Linked DNA regions of Bradyrhizobium diazoefficiens. The protein of the gene in region 2 interacts with the protein of the main gene of each other region in a pairwise test. Links are inferred from orthologs where the notes say so. Each region holds a gene or a part of one and is shown on either strand. Other genes may lie near its edges. The genes, in order: dnaE and JJB99_RS23050.

Region 1 (10,070 bases), 940 kb from region 2 along the record:
CCGCCGAAACCGATGGCGCCGATCGCCAGCGTAATCCAGACGCGGCCGCGTCGGAGTGCTCCGAGCTCGCGCAGCGGATCGGACTTGCCGGCCTGGTCGCGCGGTACGAACAGGGCGCTCAGCAGCACCGTGAGCAGCGCCAGCACGGATACGAGGACAAAACTCGCGCGCCAGCCGACGGCCTGACCGATCAGGTTGGCCAACGGCACGCCGATGATGGTGGCGCAGGTCAGGCCGAGCATCACCTGGCCGATCGCCTGCGAGCGGCGATCTGAAGGAACGAGCGAGGCCGCGACGAGCGCAGCGATGCCGAAATAGGCGCCATGCGGCAAGCCGGAAAGAAAACGGGCCGCGATCATCAAGCCGAAGCCGGGCGCAAGCGCGGTGAGTGCGTTGCCCATCGCGAAGACCAGCATCAGCGCCAAGAGCTGCGTGCGCCGCGGAAAGCGCGCGCCGAGCACGGCGATCAGCGGCGCGCCCAGCACCACGCCGAGCGCATAGGCGCTGATCGCGTGTCCCGCGGTCGGCTCGTCGATCCCGAGATCGGCAGCGAAGAACGGCAGCAGGCTCATCGACGCGAACTCGGTGGTGCCGATCGCAAAGCCGCCCATTGCGAGCGAGAACAGGACAATGGCGAGGCGAGGGGAAGCCGAGATCGCTCGGCGCGAGGTCGCTTGAGGCGGAGCTGTCATGTCCTGCATTGGTGGCGTCAACGGGAACCAGCCCAGCGAACGTCGCCACCCCTGCAAGATTTATCCGTCGTACTTAAACCGCGATCGGCTTGCGTCAACACCGGAGCCCCGACGCCGGGCCTGCCGCATATCAGCGTCCCAATTCGGACGTGGCCATCCGCTCGCTTGCAACGAGGGGCGCACTGATCGCAACGACCGTGAGGCGGGCGCGACGCCTCTCATCGCGGCAGGTAATAGCCCGGCGCCGACACGCGCGGGCGATTTTGATAGACGTAGGGGTCATCGCTTTGGCCTGCAAAGTACGGATTAGCGATGCAAGTCAGCGCGCGACCCGATGCGCTCGCTTGACACTGCGTGTAACTGTCGAACCTGCAATTGCTCAGTCCCGGCCATTCATCGCCCGTCAGGCAGAACGCATGATTGGTGCCGAAGGCGCGCGCGGGCGTGCTTGCGCCGAGCGCGAATGTGGCGAGAGCGAGCGAAAATGTGGCGACAATTGGGAGGGCGATTCGTCCACGCATTTCGGTTCTCCAATCACGCGAATGTGCGCGCGACGTTGTTGCGCGCCCACGCACTGTATCTCGTGCAGAAGACATTGGAACTGCAGAAAACTCTTGTTTCAAAGGGTTTCTGGCGCGCGCTGCTAAACATCCGTTAACGCAGCAGGGGCCTTTGGCCCTGACTGTTGCGTCGAGGTTACAGCAATTCCGTCGATCACTGCTAAGACGACACCACGGCCCGGGGGCCTACTGAAGAAACTGGAACGGGAATCAAATGAACAAGAATTTGTTGCTTGCTGCTGTGAGCTTCGTCGCGCTCAGTGCGGCTGCGCCGGCTGTGGCTGCTGACCTCGCGGCGCGGCCCTACACCAAGGCTCCGCCGGCGGCGATCGCCGCGGTCTACGATTGGAGCGGCTTCTACATCGGTATCAACGGCGGCGGCGCCTCGTCGCACACCAGTTGGGATCTCGTCGGCTTCGGTCCGGAAGGTTCGCACGATGCGACCGGCGGCACCGTCGGTGGTCAGGTCGGTTATCGCATGCAGTCCGGCCAGTGGGTGTTCGGCGTGGAAGGCCAGGGCAACTGGGCCGACTTCACGGGCGACAACATCAGTGCTGTGACCGGCTTCCGCAATCGCACCAAGATCGACTCGTTCGGTCTGATCACCGGCCAGGTCGGCTACGCCTGGAACAACGTGCTCGCTTATGTGAAGGGCGGCGCGGCGGTTGTCGGCAGCAAGTATGACGTCTTCACCGCCGCTGGGGCGAGCTTCGACTCGGCGAGCGCGACCCGTTGGGGCGGCACGGTCGGTGCCGGCCTCGAAGTGGGCTTCGCGCCGAACTGGTCGGTTGGCGTCGAGTACAACCACATCTTCCTGGGCGGCAAGGACGTCACCTTCGCCAGTGGTGCCGTCGACCACATCAAGCAGGACGTCGACATGGGTCTCGTCCGCCTGAACTACAAGTTCGGCGGCCCGATGATCGGCAGGTACTGAGACTGATCGCCCCATAAGGAGCGGTCGTCGAAAAGCCCCGGCCTCGCGCCGGGGCTTTTTTATTGTTCGAATTCAGCTAGCTAACCATTCTCTCGCGGGATGGTTCAGATGGCTTGACTCCTGAGAACGAAATGAGAACAATGTTCTTCATACGTTCTAGCAAGGGAGCGAGACCATGTTCAGGATTTTCGTGGAAGAAGCCGCCGCACTGGCGTCGATCACGCTGTTCGTCGGGATGATCGCGATCTGGGCGCAGGTGATTCCACAGCTGTAGTCAGCCGTGCCCCTCTAGTCCCCCTTTGGCGCCGCGTTGGGGAAAAGCGGGATGAGGCCGCCGATTGGCGGCTGCGGCGTGGACTCTGACGCGGCGAGCCCCCACCATTGTGGGGCGAGTCGGCCGGGCGAGTGCAGGATGCCTCCGGTGCGGACGACCGCCCCATCTCATCTGCAAGAGGCCGTCACGCGACCATGCCGAGCGCCGGATTTGTCCACCTTCACGTTCACTCGGCCTATTCGCTGCTCAAGGGCTCGATCAAGATCGCCAAGCTCGCCGAGCTCGCGAAGAAAGACCACCAGCCGGCCTTAGCGCTGACCGACACCGACAATCTGTTCGGCGCGCTGGAATTCTCCGACAAGATGGCGGGCTCCGGCATCCAGCCGATCGTCGGCTGCGAGCTCGCGATCGATTTCGGCGACCAGGATCCGACCGCGCGCAATGCGATGGGCCCCTCGCGCGTGGTGCTGCTGGCGGCGCAGGAGCGCGGCTATCGCAGCCTGATGCGGCTGAACTCGCGCGCGTTCCTCGAATCGCCGGACAGCCATGCGCCGTTCATCAAATTCGATTGGCTCGAGAACGAGACCGAAGGCCTGATCGCGCTCACCGGCGGCCCCGACGGACCGATCTCGCTGGCGCTGGCCGGCGGCTATGCCGAACTCGCCGCCGCGCGCTGCGAGCGTCTGGCCGGGCTGTTCGGCGACCGGTTCTACATCGAATTGCAGCGCCACAATATCGACAAGGAGCGGCGCATCGAGAGCGGGCTGATCGACATCGCCTACGCAAAAGGCCTGCCGCTGGTCGCGACCAACGAGCCGTATTTCGCCTCGACCGATGATTACGAGGCCCATGATGCGCTCTTATGCATCGCCGGCGGCCGGCTGATCGCCGAGACCGATCGCGTGCAGCTCACCCCCGATCACCGCTTCAAGACCCGCGCCGAGATGGCGGTGCTGTTCGCCGACATTCCGGAGGCGCTGGCTTCCACGGTCGAGATCGCCGAGCGCTGCTCGTTCCGCCCGATGACGCGCAAGCCGATCCTGCCGTTCTTCACCGTCGGCGCGGCCGGCAGCTCCGATGCGGCCGCGGTCGAGGCGGCCGAGCTGAAGCGGCAGGCAGAGGAGGGGCTCGCCAACCGCCTGCGCGTGCACGGCCTGTCGCAGGGCACGACGGAGGAAACCTACGCCAAGCGGCTGGCTTTCGAGCTCGACGTCATTACCCGCATGAAATATGCGGGCTACTTCCTAATCGTGTCCGACTTCATCAAATGGGCGAAGTCGCAAGGAATCCCGGTCGGGCCGGGCCGCGGCTCCGGCGCCGGCTCGCTGGTCGCCTGGGCGCTGACCATCACCGACCTCGACCCGATCAAGTTCGGCCTGCTGTTCGAGCGCTTCCTCAATCCCGAACGCGTCTCGATGCCGGACTTCGACATCGACTTCTGCCAGGACCGCCGCGGCGAGGTGATCAGTTACGTGCAGCAGCGCTACGGCCGCGACCAGGTCGCGCAGATCATCACGTTCGGCACGCTGCAGGCGCGCGGCGTGCTGCGCGACGTCGGCCGGGTGCTGCAGATGCCCTACGGCCAGGTCGACAAGCTGACCAAACTCGTGCCGCAGAATCCGGCCGCGCCGGTGACGCTGGCGGCTGCGATCGAGAGCGAGCCGAAGCTTCAGGCGTTCCGTGACGAAGACCCGGTGGTCGCGCGCGCCTTCGACATCGCACAGCGCCTCGAAGGCCTGACCCGGCACGCCTCGACCCATGCCGCCGGCATCGTGATCGGCGATCGCCCGCTAAGCGAGCTGGTGCCGCTCTACCGCGATCCCAAATCCGACATGCCGGTGACCCAGTTCAACATGAAATGGGTGGAGCCGGCGGGCCTCGTCAAGTTCGACTTCCTCGGCCTGAAGACGCTGACCGTGCTCGACGTCGCGTGCAAACTGCTCAAGCCGCGCGGCATCGATGTCGATCTCGCCACGCTGCCGATCGACGATGCCGAAAGCTACCAGATGCTGGCACGCGGCGAGGTGGTTGGCGTGTTCCAGGTTGAAAGCCAGGGCATGCGGCGCGCATTGGTCGACATGCGTCCCGACCGCTTCGAGGACATCATCGCGCTGGTCGCGCTGTATCGCCCGGGTCCGATGGCGAACATCCCGACCTATTGTGCGCGCAAGCACGGCGACGAGGAGCCGGAATATCTGCACCCCGTGCTGGAGCCGATCCTGAAGGAGACCTTCGGCGTCATCATCTACCAGGAACAGGTGATGCAGATCGCGCAGGTGATGTCGGGCTATTCGCTCGGCGACGCCGACCTCTTGCGCCGCGCCATGGGCAAGAAGATCCGCGCCGAGATGGAGAAGCAGCGCGAGATCTTCGTCGCCGGTGCGGTCAAGAACGGCGTGCCGAAGGGCCAGGCCGAGACCATCTTCGAATTGCTGGCGAAGTTCGCCGACTACGGCTTCAACAAGAGCCACGCGGCGGCCTATGCGCTGGTGTCCTACCACACCGCCTACATGAAGGCGCATTACCCGGTCGAGTTCATCGCGGCGTCGATGACGCTCGATCTGAACAACACCGACAAGCTCTCCGAATTCCGCTCCGAGGCGCAGCGCCTCGGCATCAAGGTCGAGCCGCCGAACATCAACCGCTCGGGGGCGACCTTCGAGGTCGGCGACAAGGTCATCTATTACGCGCTCGCCGCGCTCAAGGGCGTCGGCATTCAGGCGATCGAGCAGATCATCGAGGAGCGCACCAAGCGGGGGCTGTTCACCTCGCTCGCCGACTTCGCCGCGCGGGTGTCGCCGCGCGCGATCAACAAGCGCATCATCGAGAGCTTAGCTGCGGCCGGCGCCTTCGACACGCTGGAGCCGAACCGCGCGCGCGTCTTCGCCGGCGCGGATGCGATCCTCGCCGCCTGCCAGCGCGCGCACGAAGCCGCGACCATCGGCCAGAACGACATGTTCGGCAGCTCGGCCGATGCGCCGACCATCATGCTGCCGCAGATCGAGCCATGGCTGCCGGCCGAAAAGCTCCGCCGCGAATACGACGCGATCGGCTTCTTCCTGTCGGGCCATCCACTCGACGACTACGCCACCGTGCTGAAGCGCCTGCGGGTGCAGAGCTGGGCCGAGTTCTCGCGTGCGGTGAAGACCGGCGCCACAGCTGGCAAGGTCGCCGCCACCGTGGTGTCGCGCATGGAGCGCCGCACCAAGACCGGCAACAAAATGGGCATCATGGGGCTCTCCGATCCCACGGGCCACTTCGAGGCGGTGCTGTTCTCGGAAGGCCTGGCGCAATACCGCGACGTGCTGGAGCCGGGCGCGGCCGTGCTGCTGCAGCTCGGTGCCGAGCTGCAGGGCGAAGACGTCCGCGCCCGCGTGCTGCATGCCGAGCCGCTCGACGATGCCGCCGCCAAGACGCAGAAGGGCCTGCGCATCTTCCTGCGCGACACCAAACCGCTGGACTCGATTGCCAAGCGGCTCGCCGGCCCCGAGATGGCGGCCACCAATGGTGCCGCGCCGAAAGTCGGCAGCCCCGGCCTCGCGCCGCGCTCCAATGGCGACGGCGAGGTCTCGCTGGTGATGATGCTCGATCTCGAGACCGAGGTCGAGATGAAGCTGCCCGGGCGCTTCAAGGTCTCGCCGCAGATCGCCGGTGCCATCAAGGCGGTCGCTGGCGTCGTGGACGTGCAGCAGCTGTAACGTCATCTTCTGCCGGGTTCTTTGCAGGCCCCGAGGCGCGGCGACCCTGCGCAAATTGGAGAGGGGCAGCGGCGGCTGTTTTGCCGGTACGAGGCTGACATGGAGCTGACGCCGGCCGGAAAGCCGGCCATGGCATCGCCTCAATCCAAGCTCTTCCTTAGCCAAGCCTTTTCGTCATTCAGGGCTTTCGTTCAATTGCCATTCAGCTGGCTGCGTGTCTGATGCGCGCTGGCACCTCAACGACAAAGCGGGCACAAGCCATGCGTGGGACGCTCAAGATCTTCATCTGCCTTCTCCTGCCGATCGTGGTTCTTGCCGCGGGCGCGCCGGATCAGGCGCGTGCGCAGCAGCAGGAAAAGCGCATCGCGCTCGTGGTCGGCAACGGCGCTTACGCCAAGTCGCCTTTGGCGACCACCGCGAACGATGCCGGCTTGATTGCGCAGACGCTGCAGGCGGCGGGCTTCGACGTCGTCGGCGCCCGCGATCTCGACGGTGACACGCTGCGCAAGAGCTTTCGCGACTTCATCCAGAAGGCGCAGGCTTCCGGACCCGGCACCGTCGCGATGATCTATCTGTCCGGCTATGGCGTGCAGCTGGCCGGCGAGAACTATTTCATCCCGGTCGATACCAACATCAGCCGCGACACCGACATCCCGACCGAGGCGCTGCGCATCAGCGACTATGCCCGCCAGCTTGCCGCCATCCCGCTCAAGGCCAACATCATCGTGCTCGACGCAGCGCGCGCGCAGCCCTTCATCGAGGGCGGCCAGCAGCCGATCGCGAGCGGGCTCGCTCTGGTCGAGCCCGATCCGAACATGCTGATCGCCTTCAACGCAGCGCCGGGTACGGTCGCGCCCGAAGAGCCGGGGCCCTATGGCATCTATGCACAATCGCTCGCCGAGATGATCCGCACCGGCGGGCTGTCGCTGCCGGAGGTGTTCGACCGCGTCCGCCTGCGCGTCAACGAGGCCTCCAAGGGGGCGCAGGTACCGTGGGACGAGCAGAAGATATCGGCGCAGTTCTCATTCTTCGAGCGCGGGCCCGACGCGCCGCCGCCGGCGGCCGCGCCCGACCAGGTCGCGGCGATCCGCGCCAAGCCGATCCGCGATCTCGGCGTGCAGGACGCCTATGCCGCCGCGCTCGCGCGCGACACGCTGCCGGCCTACGAGGAGTTTCTCGCGGCCTATCCCGGCGATCCACTTGCGAAGCGCGTGATGGCGATTGTGGCGGCGCGCCGTGAGGCGATCACCTGGCGGCGGACCTATCGCGCCGACACGCCGGATGCCTACTGGTCCTATCTGCGCCGTTATCCGCGCGGGCCGCATGCGGGCGATGCACGACGACGTCTTGCGATCCTGACGGCGCCGCTCGAGCCGCCGCCGACGTTCGCGATGATGGACTATGACGTGCCGCCCCCGCCACCGGAGGAGATCGTCTACGTCGATCGTCCCGTGCTGTATTTCAGCGATCCCGTGTTCGACTTCGTGCCGCCGCCGCCGCCGCCGGTCTATTTCTGCCCGCCGCCGCCGCCGGACTTTGTCGTATTGCCGCCGCCGCTGCCCGTGGTCGGGCTGTTCGTGCTGCCGCAGCCGGTGTTCGTGCCGATCCCGGCGTTCTACAGCCCGCCGGTCTATGTCGCACCGCCGCCGAACAACATCATCTTCAACAACATCCACAACACCACCGTCATCAATACCGTGATCAACCAGGCACCGGCCCCGCCGCCGGCCGGGAATATCGCCGCCGCCACGGTCGTCGCGGCGAATGGAGCTGGCCGCGCCGGCGCGCTGACGCCGGTGCCCGCCGCCGTCAAGCAGCAGGCGATGACGATCCAGACCAACCCCGGTCGGCAGCTCACGCCAAGCCAGGCGGCGTTCGTCAGCAATCCCACGGCCAAGCCGGCCGCGATAATGGCGAAGCCGGTCACCACGACGCCGACTGCGGTCACTCCCACCGCGGCGCCGCCAGCCGGCCATGCGCTTCCGGGCTTCCAGAACACGCCGGCTGCACCGGCGGGTGCGGCAGGAACTGCGCCGAACCGGCTGGCGCCGACCACGTCGACGGCACCTGCCAATGGTCAGCCGCAGGGTCGTCCCAATACCGCGACGGCGCCTGCCAATACGACCGCTCCGGCCGGCGCCGCGACCTTGCCGGCCTCCAAGCCGCCTGTGGCGCAGACGCCGCCAGTCGGACGAGCGGAGCGTGGGAAATCGCCGGCGCATGAGCCGGCCGTGACCCCGCCGACCACGACACCGGCGGGCAAGCCGCCCATGACCACGACGAACGTGACCAACGGGAAGCCGACGCAGCCATCGCCGCCGGTCACTGCGCGGGAGCACATCAAGCCGCAGAGCCTGCGGCCTGCAACACCGTCGCCCGCGCAGGTCTCGAGGCCGCCGCCGGCCCCGCCGCATCCGCAAGCGCTCGCAAGGCCGGCACCTCCACCTCCGCCGCGGGTGGCCGCGCCGCCTCCGCCACCACGCCCGCCAGTTGCAGCCGCACGGCCCGCGCCACCGCCAATGGCTCGGCCCGCGCCGCCTCCGCCGGTGGCCCGGCCGGCGCCCCCGCCGCCGCGAATGGCGGTCGCGCCACCACCTCCGCCACGTCCGGCCGCCCCACCGCCACGGCCGGCTACCCCGGCGCCAGCCGCGAAAAGATGCCCGCCCAATCAGCCCAAGTGCTAGCGGGCAGGGCGGAATTGCCCGACCGGGCCTTTCAGGGACGATAAAGCCCTGAAAGGCCCTTATTTCCTTGCTTCTGGCCGAAATGGCGCTATATAGCGCGCCATCTCACACGGAAACATGGCTCACAAGGCCGTCCGGTGGCAGCCGGGGCGAGAACGCTCCGTTTTGCTCACACGTTTCCGGAGGAACCAACCGGAGAATTAGAACGATGGCGCTACCCGATTTCACTATGCGTCAGCTGCTCGAAGCTGGCGTGCACTTTGGTCACCAGTCTCACCGCTGGAATCCGAAAATGGCTCCGTTCATTTTCGGCACCCGCAACAACATCCACATCGTCGATCTCGCCCAGACCGTGCCGATGCTGCACAGTGCCTTGCAGGCCGTCAGCGATACGGTTGCCAAGGGCGGCCGCATCCTGTTCGTCGGCACCAAGCGCCAGGCGCAGGACGGCGTCGCGGACGCGGCCAAGCGCTGCGCGCAGTATTTCGTCAATTCGCGCTGGCTCGGCGGCACGCTGACCAACTGGAAGACGATCTCGGCCTCAATCAAGCGCCTGCGTCACCTCGATGACGTGCTCTCGGGCGGCGAAGCCAATTCCTACACGAAGAAGGAGCGTCTGACGCTGCAGCGCGAGCGCGACAAGCTCGACCGCTCGCTCGGCGGCATCAAGGACATGGGCGGTCTGCCCGACCTGATCTTCGTGATCGACACCAACAAGGAAGACATCGCGATCCAGGAGGCCCAGCGCCTCAACATCCCGGTCGCCGCGATCGTCGACACCAATTCGGACCCGAAGGGCATCACCTATGTGGTGCCCGGCAATGACGACGCCGGCCGCGCCATTTCGCTGTACTGCGACCTGATCGCGCGTGCGGCGATCGACGGCATCTCGCGCGCCCAAGGCGATTCGGGCGTCGACGTCGGTGCCTCGGCCCAGCCGGTCGTCGCCGAAGAGCTGCCGGCCGCGTCCTCAAGCGGCTTCCAGGGCCTTGCCGGTCCCCGCGGCACCGCCGACGACCTCAAGAAGCTCCCGGGCGTGTCGGGCGCGATCGAGAAGAAGTTCAACGATCTCGGCATCTTCCACTTCTGGCAGCTCGCCGAGCTCGACCACGACACCGCGCATACGATCGGCGAAGAAGTCGGTCTGCCGAGCCGTGCGGATGCCTGGGTGGCCAAGGCCAAGGCGCTGACCGCGGAAGCAGAATAGTCCGGGCGATCGGTTGGCCGG
Region 2 (8,924 bases):
CGGATCGAGGTGCCGCTCGACGATCTGATCCGCAGCCTGGAGAAGCGGCCGCCGCATATCGTCAAGGGCACCGCGGTGTTCCTGACCAGCGATCCCGCTTTCGTGCCGACCGCGCTGCTGCACAATCTCAAGCACAACAAGGTGCTGCACGAGCACAACGTGATCCTGACCATTGAGACCGCGCATACGCCGCGGGTCGATCTGTCCGAACGCTTCCGGATGGAGAAGATCAGCGACAAGTTCTCGAAGGTCCGCCTGCGCTTCGGCTTTATGGAGCAGCCCAACGTGCCGAAGGCGCTGGCAATCGCGCGTAAGCAGGGCTGGCAGTTCGACATCATGTCGACATCGTTCTTCGTGTCGCGGAGATCGCTGAAGGCCTCGGCGCAGTCGGGCATGCCGCTGTGGCAGGACCATCTGTTCATCGCCCTGAGCCGGTCCGCGAACGATGCCACCGACTATTTCCAGATTCCCACCGGGCGGGTGGTTGAAGTCGGAACCCAAGTGACTATTTGAAAACGCAACTGCCGAACCCATGCGAAATTCGCATGGCGAGGGCCCAGAATCGGGCTAGGCTATGCCGGCAGCGCAGGACTATAAGCCGCGCGCTCTTCCGCCGTTGTGCAGTGAAGCATCTTTAGAGGCCATCGGGCTTTCCCATGATTAGCGACGTAGCGATTTCCGCCCCGGAAACGGCGGCGGCCAATGGGCATGGCGATGCCCACACCACCGCCGGCTTCGGCGCGCTGACGCTCGGCAGCATCGGCGTGGTCTATGGCGATATCGGCACCAGCCCGCTCTACGCGTTCCGCGAGGCGGTGACGGCGGCTTCGGGCGCCGAAGGGGTTGCCACGCCGGCAGCCGTGCTGGGCGTGCTCTCCCTGATCCTGTGGGCGCTGATCGTCGTGGTGACGCTCAAATACGTCGTGATCCTGCTCCGCGCCGACAACAACGGCGAGGGCGGCACGCTGGCGCTGATGGCGCTGGCCCAGCGCGCGGTCGGCACCGGCGGGGCGACCATCGTCCTGCTCGGCATCATTTCCGGCGCCCTGTTCTACGGCGACGCCGTGATCACGCCGGCGCTTTCGGTGCTGTCGGCGATCGAAGGCATGAAGGACGTCACGCTGACATTCGAGCCCTATATCGTTCCGCTGACGGTGGTGATCCTGGTCTGCCTGTTCGCCGTGCAGTCACGCGGCACGGCGCGCGTTGCGGCTTTCTTTGGCCCAATCATGTGCGTCTGGTTCGCGGTGATCGCGATCGCGGCGATCCACCCGATCATGCAGCAGCCGCAGGTGCTGTTCGCGCTGAACCCGCTCTATGCCGTGTCGTTCATGCTCCACCACGGCATCATCGGCTTCGTGACGCTGGGCGCGGTGTTCCTCGCCGTCACCGGCGCCGAGGCGCTCTACGCCGACCTCGGGCATTTCGGCAAGCGGCCGATCCAGACCGCCTGGCTCTTCATCGTGCTGCCGTCGCTGGCGCTGAACTATCTGGGGCAGGGCGCTCTTGTCCTCGGCGATCCCGGCGCGCTCGAGAGCCCGTTCTTTCAGCTGTTTCCGCAGGGCTGGGTGCGCGGCGGCATGGTCGTGCTCGCCACCATGGCCACCGTCATCGCCAGCCAGGCGGTCATCACTGGCGCTTACTCGCTGACGCGCCAGGCGATCCAGCTCGGCCTGCTGCCGCGCTTCGAAATTCGCCATACGTCGGAAGCCCATTCCGGCCAGATCTTCATCCCGCGCATCAACCAGCTGCTGCTGGTCGCGGTGGTGCTGCTGGTGCTGCTGTTCCGTTCCTCCAGCGCGCTGGCCTCGGCCTACGGCATCTCCGTCACCGGCACCATGGTGGTCACGGCGATGATGGGCTTCGTCGTGATCTGGAAGGCCTGGCGCTGGTCGCCGGTCGCTGCCGCCGCGCTGATCGTCCCCTTCCTGTTCCTCGACCTGACCTTCCTCGCCGCCAATCTGCTCAAGGTATTCGAGGGCGGCTGGGTGCCGCTGGCGCTCGGCGCGCTGATGATCCTCATGATGTACACGTGGCGGCGCGGCAGCCGGCTGCTGTTCGAGAAGTCGCGCAAGCTGGAGTTCCCGCTCGCCGACCTCGTCGCCATGCTGGAGAAGCGGCCGCCGCAGCGCGTGCCTGGCACCGCCGTGTTCCTGACCTCGGACCCCCTCAGCGCGCCGACGGCGCTGATGCATAGCCTAAAGCACTACAAGGTGCTGCATGAGAAGAACGTCATCCTCACCATCGAGACCGCGCAGACCCCGCGCATCGATCCGGCCGAGCGCGTCAAGCTCGAGCAGATCTCGCCCACCTTCTCCAAGGTGACGCTGAAGTTCGGCTTCATGGAATCGCCCAACGTGCCGAAGGCCCTCGCCATCGCCCGCAAGCTCGGCTGGCAGTTCGACATCATGTCGACCTCGTTCTTCCTGTCGCGCCGGGCGCTCAAGCCCGCCGCCCATTCCGGCATGCCGCGCTGGCAGGACCGGCTGTTCATCTCGCTCAGCCGCTCCGCCAACGACGCCACCGACTATTTCCAGATCCCCAGCGGCCGCGTGGTCGAGGTCGGCACCCAGGTGACGATCTAGCGGCTTCCACTGCTGTCATCGCCCGGCATTGACCGGGCGATCCAGTACTCCGAGACGGTTGTGATTGAACCGATAAGCCGCGGCCTACTGGATTCCCCGCCTTCGCGGGGAATGACACCGAACCTGATGAGAGAGTTGAAGTCCCTCAAACCGCCCCTTCAAGTCGCTGCGATTTAGCTTTAACTTGCGCCGCGCGGCTCAAGCCTTTGTAGCGCTTGATTTTCGTGAGCCGAGAGGCGAGTTTGCCCGCCGGCCGGGATCGCCCCGGCATGCGGCTGCGACGTTGGAGGATGAAGTGGCAAATCAAGTGCAGGATCTGACCCCGGAGGAGGTCTCCAAGGGTGTCGAGGAGGGCCGCTATCTGCTCGTCGACGTCCGCGAGCCGAACGAGGTCCAGGCCGAGGCCTATCCGTATGGCGTCGTCGTACCGCTCTCGACCTTCGACCCCAAGGCGATCCCCGACCCGCAAGGCAAGGAGGTCGTGTTCGCCTGCCGCTCGGGCAAGCGCTCGGTGACCGCCTCGCTCGCGGCGCAGGCGGCGGGTTTGCCTTATGACAAGCATCTGGCCGGCGGCATGCTCGGCTGGAAGGCGGCAGGTCTTCCCAGCAAGGTCGGCGGCTGATCGGCCCGATGTCCAAAAGCTCGTCCCTGAACAAGGTCTTCGCGGACCTGCCCGTCACCATCTTCGAGGCGATGTCGCAAGCCGCGCGCGACAACAATGCCATCAATCTCGGCCAGGGCTTCCCCGACGATCCCGGCCCCGAGGACATCCGCCGCGCCGCGGCCGAGGCGTCGCTAAACGGGTACAACCAGTATCCATCGATGATGGGCCTGCCAGAGCTGCGCCAGGCGATCGCGACCCATTACGGCCACTGGCACGGTCTCAAGCTCGACCCGATGAGCGAGGTGATGGTGACCTCCGGCGGCACCGAGGCGCTGACCTCGGCCATCCTCGCGGTGGTGCAGCCCGGCGACGAGGTAGTCTGCTTCCAGCCGGTCTACGATTCCTACCTGCCGATCATCCGCCAGGCCGGCGGCATTCCGCGCCTCGTCCGGCTCGAGCCGCCGCACTGGCGCTTGAATGAGGACATGCTGAAAAGCGTCTTCAATTCAAAGACCAAGGCGGTGCTGTTCAACAATCCCCTGAATCCCAGCGCGGTGGTCTATCCGCGCGAGGACCTTGAGTTGCTGGCGCGCTATTGCCAGGAGTTCGACGCCATCGCGATCTGCGACGAGGTCTGGGAGCATGTCACCTTCGACGAGCACAAGCATACCCCGCTGATCACCATCCCCGGCATGCGCGAGCGGACCATCAAGGTCGGCTCGGCCGGCAAGATCTTTTCGCTCACGGGCTGGAAGATCGGCTTTGTCTGCGCCGCGCCACAGCTCTTGCGCGTCGCCGCCAAGGTGCACCAGTTCCTGACCTTCACCACCGCGCCGAACCTGCAGGCCGCCGTCGCCTACGGTCTCGGTAAGTCCGACGACTACTTCCTGTCGATGCGCAAGGACCTGACCCGGAGCAGGGACCGCCTCACCAGGGGCCTCGAGAGTCTCGGCTTCCCCGTCCTGAGGTCGCAGGGCACCTACTTCCTCACCGTCGACCTGTCGCCGCTGGGCTTGAACGAGAGCGACACCGAGTTCTGCTGGCGCATCGTGAAGGATTACAAGGTGGCAGCGATCCCGGTCTCGGCGTTCTACGAGCAGGACCCGGTGACATCAGTGGTGCGCTTCTGCTTTGCCAAGAAAGACGAGACGCTCGACACGGCACTGGAGCGGCTGTCGGACGCGGTGCGCGGTCGCAAGAGGTAGGGAGGATGACGAACGTCAGCCGCTGCGGATTTGGCCTTGGTTTCGCAATCGCCGCGGCGCTGACGTTGCTCTCCGCCCCCGCCGGGGCCGACGAGCGGGTCGTCAACTTCTACAACTGGTCCAACTACATGGCGCCAGGTGTCCTCGAGGCCTTCACCAGGGAGACCGGCATCAAGGTGGTCTATGACACCTTCGATGCCAACGAGACGCTGGAGACGCGCCTGATGGCCGGCAAGTCCGGCTACGATGTCGTGGTGCCCACGGCCTATTTCCTGCAGCGCCAGATCAAGGCGAACATCTTCCAGAAGCTCGACAAGTCGAAGCTGCCGCACCTTAGCAACGCCTGGCCGATGGTGACCAAGCACCTTGCGACCTACGATCCCGGCAACGATTTCGCCGCCAACTACATGTGGGGCACGACGGGCATCGGCTACAACGTCGCCAAGGCGAAGGCGATCCTGGGAGCGGACGCGAAGATCGACAGCTGGGATATCGTCTTCAAGCCGGAGAACTTGGCGAAGTTCAAAGACTGCGGCGTCCACATGCTCGACTCCGCCGACGACATCTTTCCCGCGGCCCTGAACTATCTCGGGCTGGATCCCAACTCGACCAAGCAGGCTGACCTGGAGAAGGCCGCCGAAATCGTCGCAAAAGTCCGCCCCTTCGTGCGCAAGTTCCACTCCTCCGAATACCTGAGCGCGCTTGCGACCGGCGAGATTTGCTTCGTGGTCGGCTGGTCCGGCGACATCATGCAGGCCCGCGCCCGCGCGGCGGAAGCCAAGAGCGGCATCGAGATCGGCTATGCGATCCCGAAGGAGGGCGCGCAGATGTTCTTCGACAATTTCGCGATCCCCGCCGAAGCCAAGAACGTCAACGAAGCCTACGAGCTGATCAACTATCTCTACCGCCCCGACGTTGCCGCCAAGAACTCGGACTTCCTGTCCTACGCCAACGGCAACCTCGCCAGCCAGAAGCTGGTCGATCCGAAGATTCTGAACGACAAGAACATCTATCCGGACGAGGCGACGCTCGCAAAACTGTTCGTCATCACCGCGCGCGAGCCGGCGACCCAGCGCATCATCAACCGGCTGTGGACCAAGGTGAAGACGGGGCGGTAGTTGATGCTGTCATTCCGGGATGGTGCGAAGCACCAGACCCGGATCTCGAGATTCCGGGTTCGATGCTTTGCATCGCCCCGGAATGACGGCAACAGAGACCAGCCCGCCTACCGCCACCGCCGGTGCAGCCACAGCCACTGCTCGGGATGCTCGCGGACCCAGCTCTCCACCACGCTCGTGACCGCCTGCATCGTGCCCTGGATGTCGATCCTGCCGTCGGCGCCGCGCACCGGCTGGACCTCTTCGGTCAGCTCGCCGCGAAAGCGGCCGCCGGGCAGGCGGATGATGCGGACGCCGTGGATTGGGCATTCGACCTGGCGCAGCAGTCGGGCAAGCGTCGGATTGGCGCGGGTCTTGCGGCCGAAGAAGGTGACCTCGACGCCGCTGGTCAGATACTGGTCGATCAGCATCGCGACGTGCTTGCCCTCTTTCAGCGCCTGCCCGAGCCGGAGCGGTGCGTCGCGGCCGGCCGGGATCAGCGTGCCCATGTTGACCTGGCGCATCTCCTGGATGATGCGGTCGGCAGAGGCGATGTTCGGCCTGCGGTAGAGGATCGCAGCATCGAGCCCATGCGCGACCGCGGCGAGCGCCGGCAATTCCCAATTGGCGAGATGGGCTGCAAAAATCAGCGCCGGCTTGCCGTCCTCACGGATCTGGTCGAACAGCTCGATGCTGCGCTCGGACAGCTCGATCCTGCTGTTCTCCGGGTGCTCGCGATTGTAGTCCCAAACCTGGTCCATGTGAGCGAATTCGGCGCCGACCCGGCCGAGATTGTCCCACACGCCCATCAGGATCTGCTCGATCTCCTCCGGCGACTTCTCGGGAAACGCCGCGGTGAGGTTGGCGCGGCCGATGCGATGCTCGCGCAGGCGCGGGCCGATCAGCTTCGTCACCCGCGCGAAAAAATCCGCCGTCTTGACCGGGTCGAAATAGCGTGTGGTACGCAGCATGCCGACGGTGGCGGCGCCGATCAGGCCTCCGCCGACCGTTTTGGCAAGCTCCCGCGCGCGGGCCTTCGTGCTCGCAGGAAGCAGCGCCATGCGTCCGGTCAGGCCGGTTCGCGGGTCAGGATGAGCGAGGCGTTCTGGCCGCCGAAGCCGAACGAATTCGACATCACCGCGGTGACGCGGGCATCGCGCGCCTTGTTGCCGACGACGTCGAACAGGATCGTCGGATCCGGATTGTCGTAGTTGATCGTCGGCGGGATGCGCTGATGCTCGAGCGTGAGCAGCGAGAAGATCGCCTCGACCGCGCCTGCGGCCGAGATGGTGTGGCCAACCATCGACTTGTTGGAGGTGACCGGGATCTTCTGCGCAAGATCGCCGAACACGGCCGACGTCGTGTTGAACTCCATCTTGTCGTTCTCGGGCGTCGCGGTGCCGTGCGCGTTGATGTGGTCGATCTGGTCCGGCGTCATGCCGGCATCGGCCAGCGTCTTGTTCATGCAGCCGATGATCGGCTTGCCGTCAGGGGACGAGCGGGTGCGGTGGAAGGAATCGGTGAGCTCGCCGCAGCCGGCGATCACGCCGAGAATCTTTGCGCCGCGCGCGATTGCCGCTTCATAGCTCTCGAGCACGAGCGCGCCGGCGCCTTCAGCCATGACAAAACCGTCGCGGTTCTTGGAGAAGGGACGGGAGGCGGCCTGCGGCGGATCGTTCTGGGTCGACAGCGCCGAGAGCAGCGAGAAGCGCACCAAGGCTTCGGGGTTCACGGTGCCGTCGGTCGCGACGCACAGCGCAGCATCGGTCTCGCCGCGGCGGATCGCCTCGACGCCGAGCTGGATCGAGGTGGCTCCGGATGCGCATGCCGTCGACAGCGAGATCGGCGAGCCCTTGGTGCCGAAGGTCTCGGCGAGATAGGCTGCGACCGAGCCGAACATGAAGCGGTGGTGATAGGCGCTGTACTTGCCGCCGCCGGAGATGCGCAAGAGATCGTCATAGGTGAAGTCGGTCGTGCCGACGGCGCGGCCGAGCTCGCGGCGCTGCGGCCATTCGACCTCGACCGGCGCAACGGCGAGGAAGAGGGGGCCCGGGAAGTCGGCCTTTGCGCCGATGCCGGCCTGCTCGAGCGCTTCCTGCGTCACCAGCTCCGCCATCCGTTCGGACAATCCGGTGGAGGAGAACGGATCGACACTAACGAAATCGACAGTGCCGGCCATCGTGGTCTTGAGGCCATCGACCGGAAAGCGCGTGATGGTGCGGATGCCGGATTCGCCGGCGACGAGCTTTGCCCAATTGTCGGCCTTGCCGGCGCCGAGCGAGGTCATGATGCCCATGCCGGTGACGACGACGATGGGGCGCCCGAGTTTGTCGCGTGGTGCAGTCATGTCGATCCCCCGATGAGTAGAGCATAGCCTGCTAAAGCGCGGACGCGCTTCAGCTCACCGCCTCGACCAGCGCCATGCCTTCGCCGCGCCAGTGTCCGGCCCCCACCACCACGATCTGGGTGGGCGCCCCCTGCATTTCAATCTCGGTCCCCGTGGAATCGTTCGGCGGGAACAGCGCGCCGCGCGAGATCGAGAGCGCGGCGAGCGCGATCCCGAGCGGGAATTGCGTTTCCATGGCGTGGCCGAACATGGTGCCGGTCGAGCGCACCGGAAAATCAGCGTGGCTCTTCAAGAAGCCGCGCTCTTCACTCGTCGCGGGCTCGGCCCCGGTCGCACCCGTGATGATCGCGCCCTTGCCCTCGCGCCTGGGCAGCTTGGCCCACAGCTTCTCCAGGGTCGCAGCCATGTCGCCGGGTTGCTTGCGCCGGGCGAGGTCGGCAACGACGCTCGACAGCTTTGCGAACGGCTTTGCGCCGCGGGCTTCGGCATGGGCGCGGGACTCCAGCACCAGGAACGCGCCGGCCGAGCCGAGCGCGAAGCCGGCGTGGTCCTTGCGAGCCCAGACCGGCGCGAATTTGTTCTTCAGGTTGAAGTCGCCGAATTCGTAGAGGACCAGAAGGTCCTTGCGCTCGCCATTGTGCGAGCCGCCGATCAGCGCAATGTCGCTCTCGCCCGAGGCGATGCGCGCCAGCGCGATACGTGCCGCATCGGCGCCCGCAACCTCTTCGCCCATGAAGGTGCGCGAGGTGCCGCCGAGACCGTGCACGATGGCGATGTTGCCGGCGAGGAGATTGGAGAGCTGGGCCAGGAACAGGGTCGGGCGCAAATCGCTCATCAGGCGTTCGTTGAGGAAGCCCGGCGCATTGGCGCCCTTGGCCTCGGCCGTCAGCACGCCGGTGTCGACGTTGAGATCGCGCTCGCCGCCGCCGGCGGCCACCACCATGTCGATTTTCGACAGGATATCCTTGTTGCCTTTGATCCCGGCGGAGTCGAGCGCAAGGCCGGCAGCGTAGGTGCCGATGCGCTGCCAGGCTTCCATCTGGCGCTGGTCGCCCTTCTTTGGGATCTGGCTGTCGAAGGTCACCG

What was found.
Region 1: the proteins of JJB99_RS23050 (region 2) and dnaE interact in binary tests that used the Escherichia coli proteins (3 or more experiments, as listed by UniProt). The link is inferred for Bradyrhizobium diazoefficiens from one-to-one orthologs.

What each region holds. Positions count from the first base shown.
Region 1 is NZ_CP067100.1:3,874,290-3,884,359, forward strand. Bases 2,314-6,358 are described here. They hold dnaE (DNA polymerase III subunit alpha), read left to right. Parts: upstream 2,314-2,654; coding sequence 2,655-6,158; downstream 6,159-6,358. Outside these bases: JJB99_RS18365 (MFS transporter), read right to left, coding at 1-692; JJB99_RS18370 (DUF3551 domain-containing protein), read right to left, coding at 911-1,213; JJB99_RS18375 (outer membrane protein), read left to right, coding at 1,467-2,186; JJB99_RS18385 (caspase family protein), read left to right, coding at 6,419-8,842; JJB99_RS18390 (30S ribosomal protein S2), read left to right, coding at 9,051-10,049. UniProt on the Escherichia coli protein: DNA polymerase III is a complex, multichain enzyme responsible for most of the replicative synthesis in bacteria. This DNA polymerase also exhibits 3' to 5' exonuclease activity. The alpha chain is the DNA polymerase catalytic subunit.
Region 2 is NZ_CP067100.1:4,811,295-4,820,218, reverse strand. The notes cover bases 2,406-5,304. They hold JJB99_RS23050 (aminotransferase), read left to right. Parts: upstream 2,406-3,215; coding sequence 3,216-4,394; downstream 4,395-5,304. Other genes in these bases: JJB99_RS23045 (polyamine ABC transporter substrate-binding protein), read left to right, coding at 4,400-5,304; JJB99_RS23055 (rhodanese-like domain-containing protein), read left to right, coding at 2,881-3,207; JJB99_RS23060 (potassium transporter Kup), read left to right, coding at 2,406-2,585. Outside these bases: JJB99_RS23065 (potassium transporter Kup), read left to right, coding at 1-513; more of JJB99_RS23060, read left to right, coding at 657-2,405; more of JJB99_RS23045, read left to right, coding at 5,305-5,512; JJB99_RS23040 (lipid A biosynthesis lauroyl acyltransferase), read right to left, coding at 5,620-6,552; JJB99_RS23035 (beta-ketoacyl-ACP synthase), read right to left, coding at 6,561-7,838; JJB99_RS23030 (beta-ketoacyl-ACP synthase), read right to left, coding at 7,888-8,924. UniProt on the Escherichia coli protein: Shows aminotransferase activity with methionine and histidine as substrates, and to a lesser extent also with phenylalanine.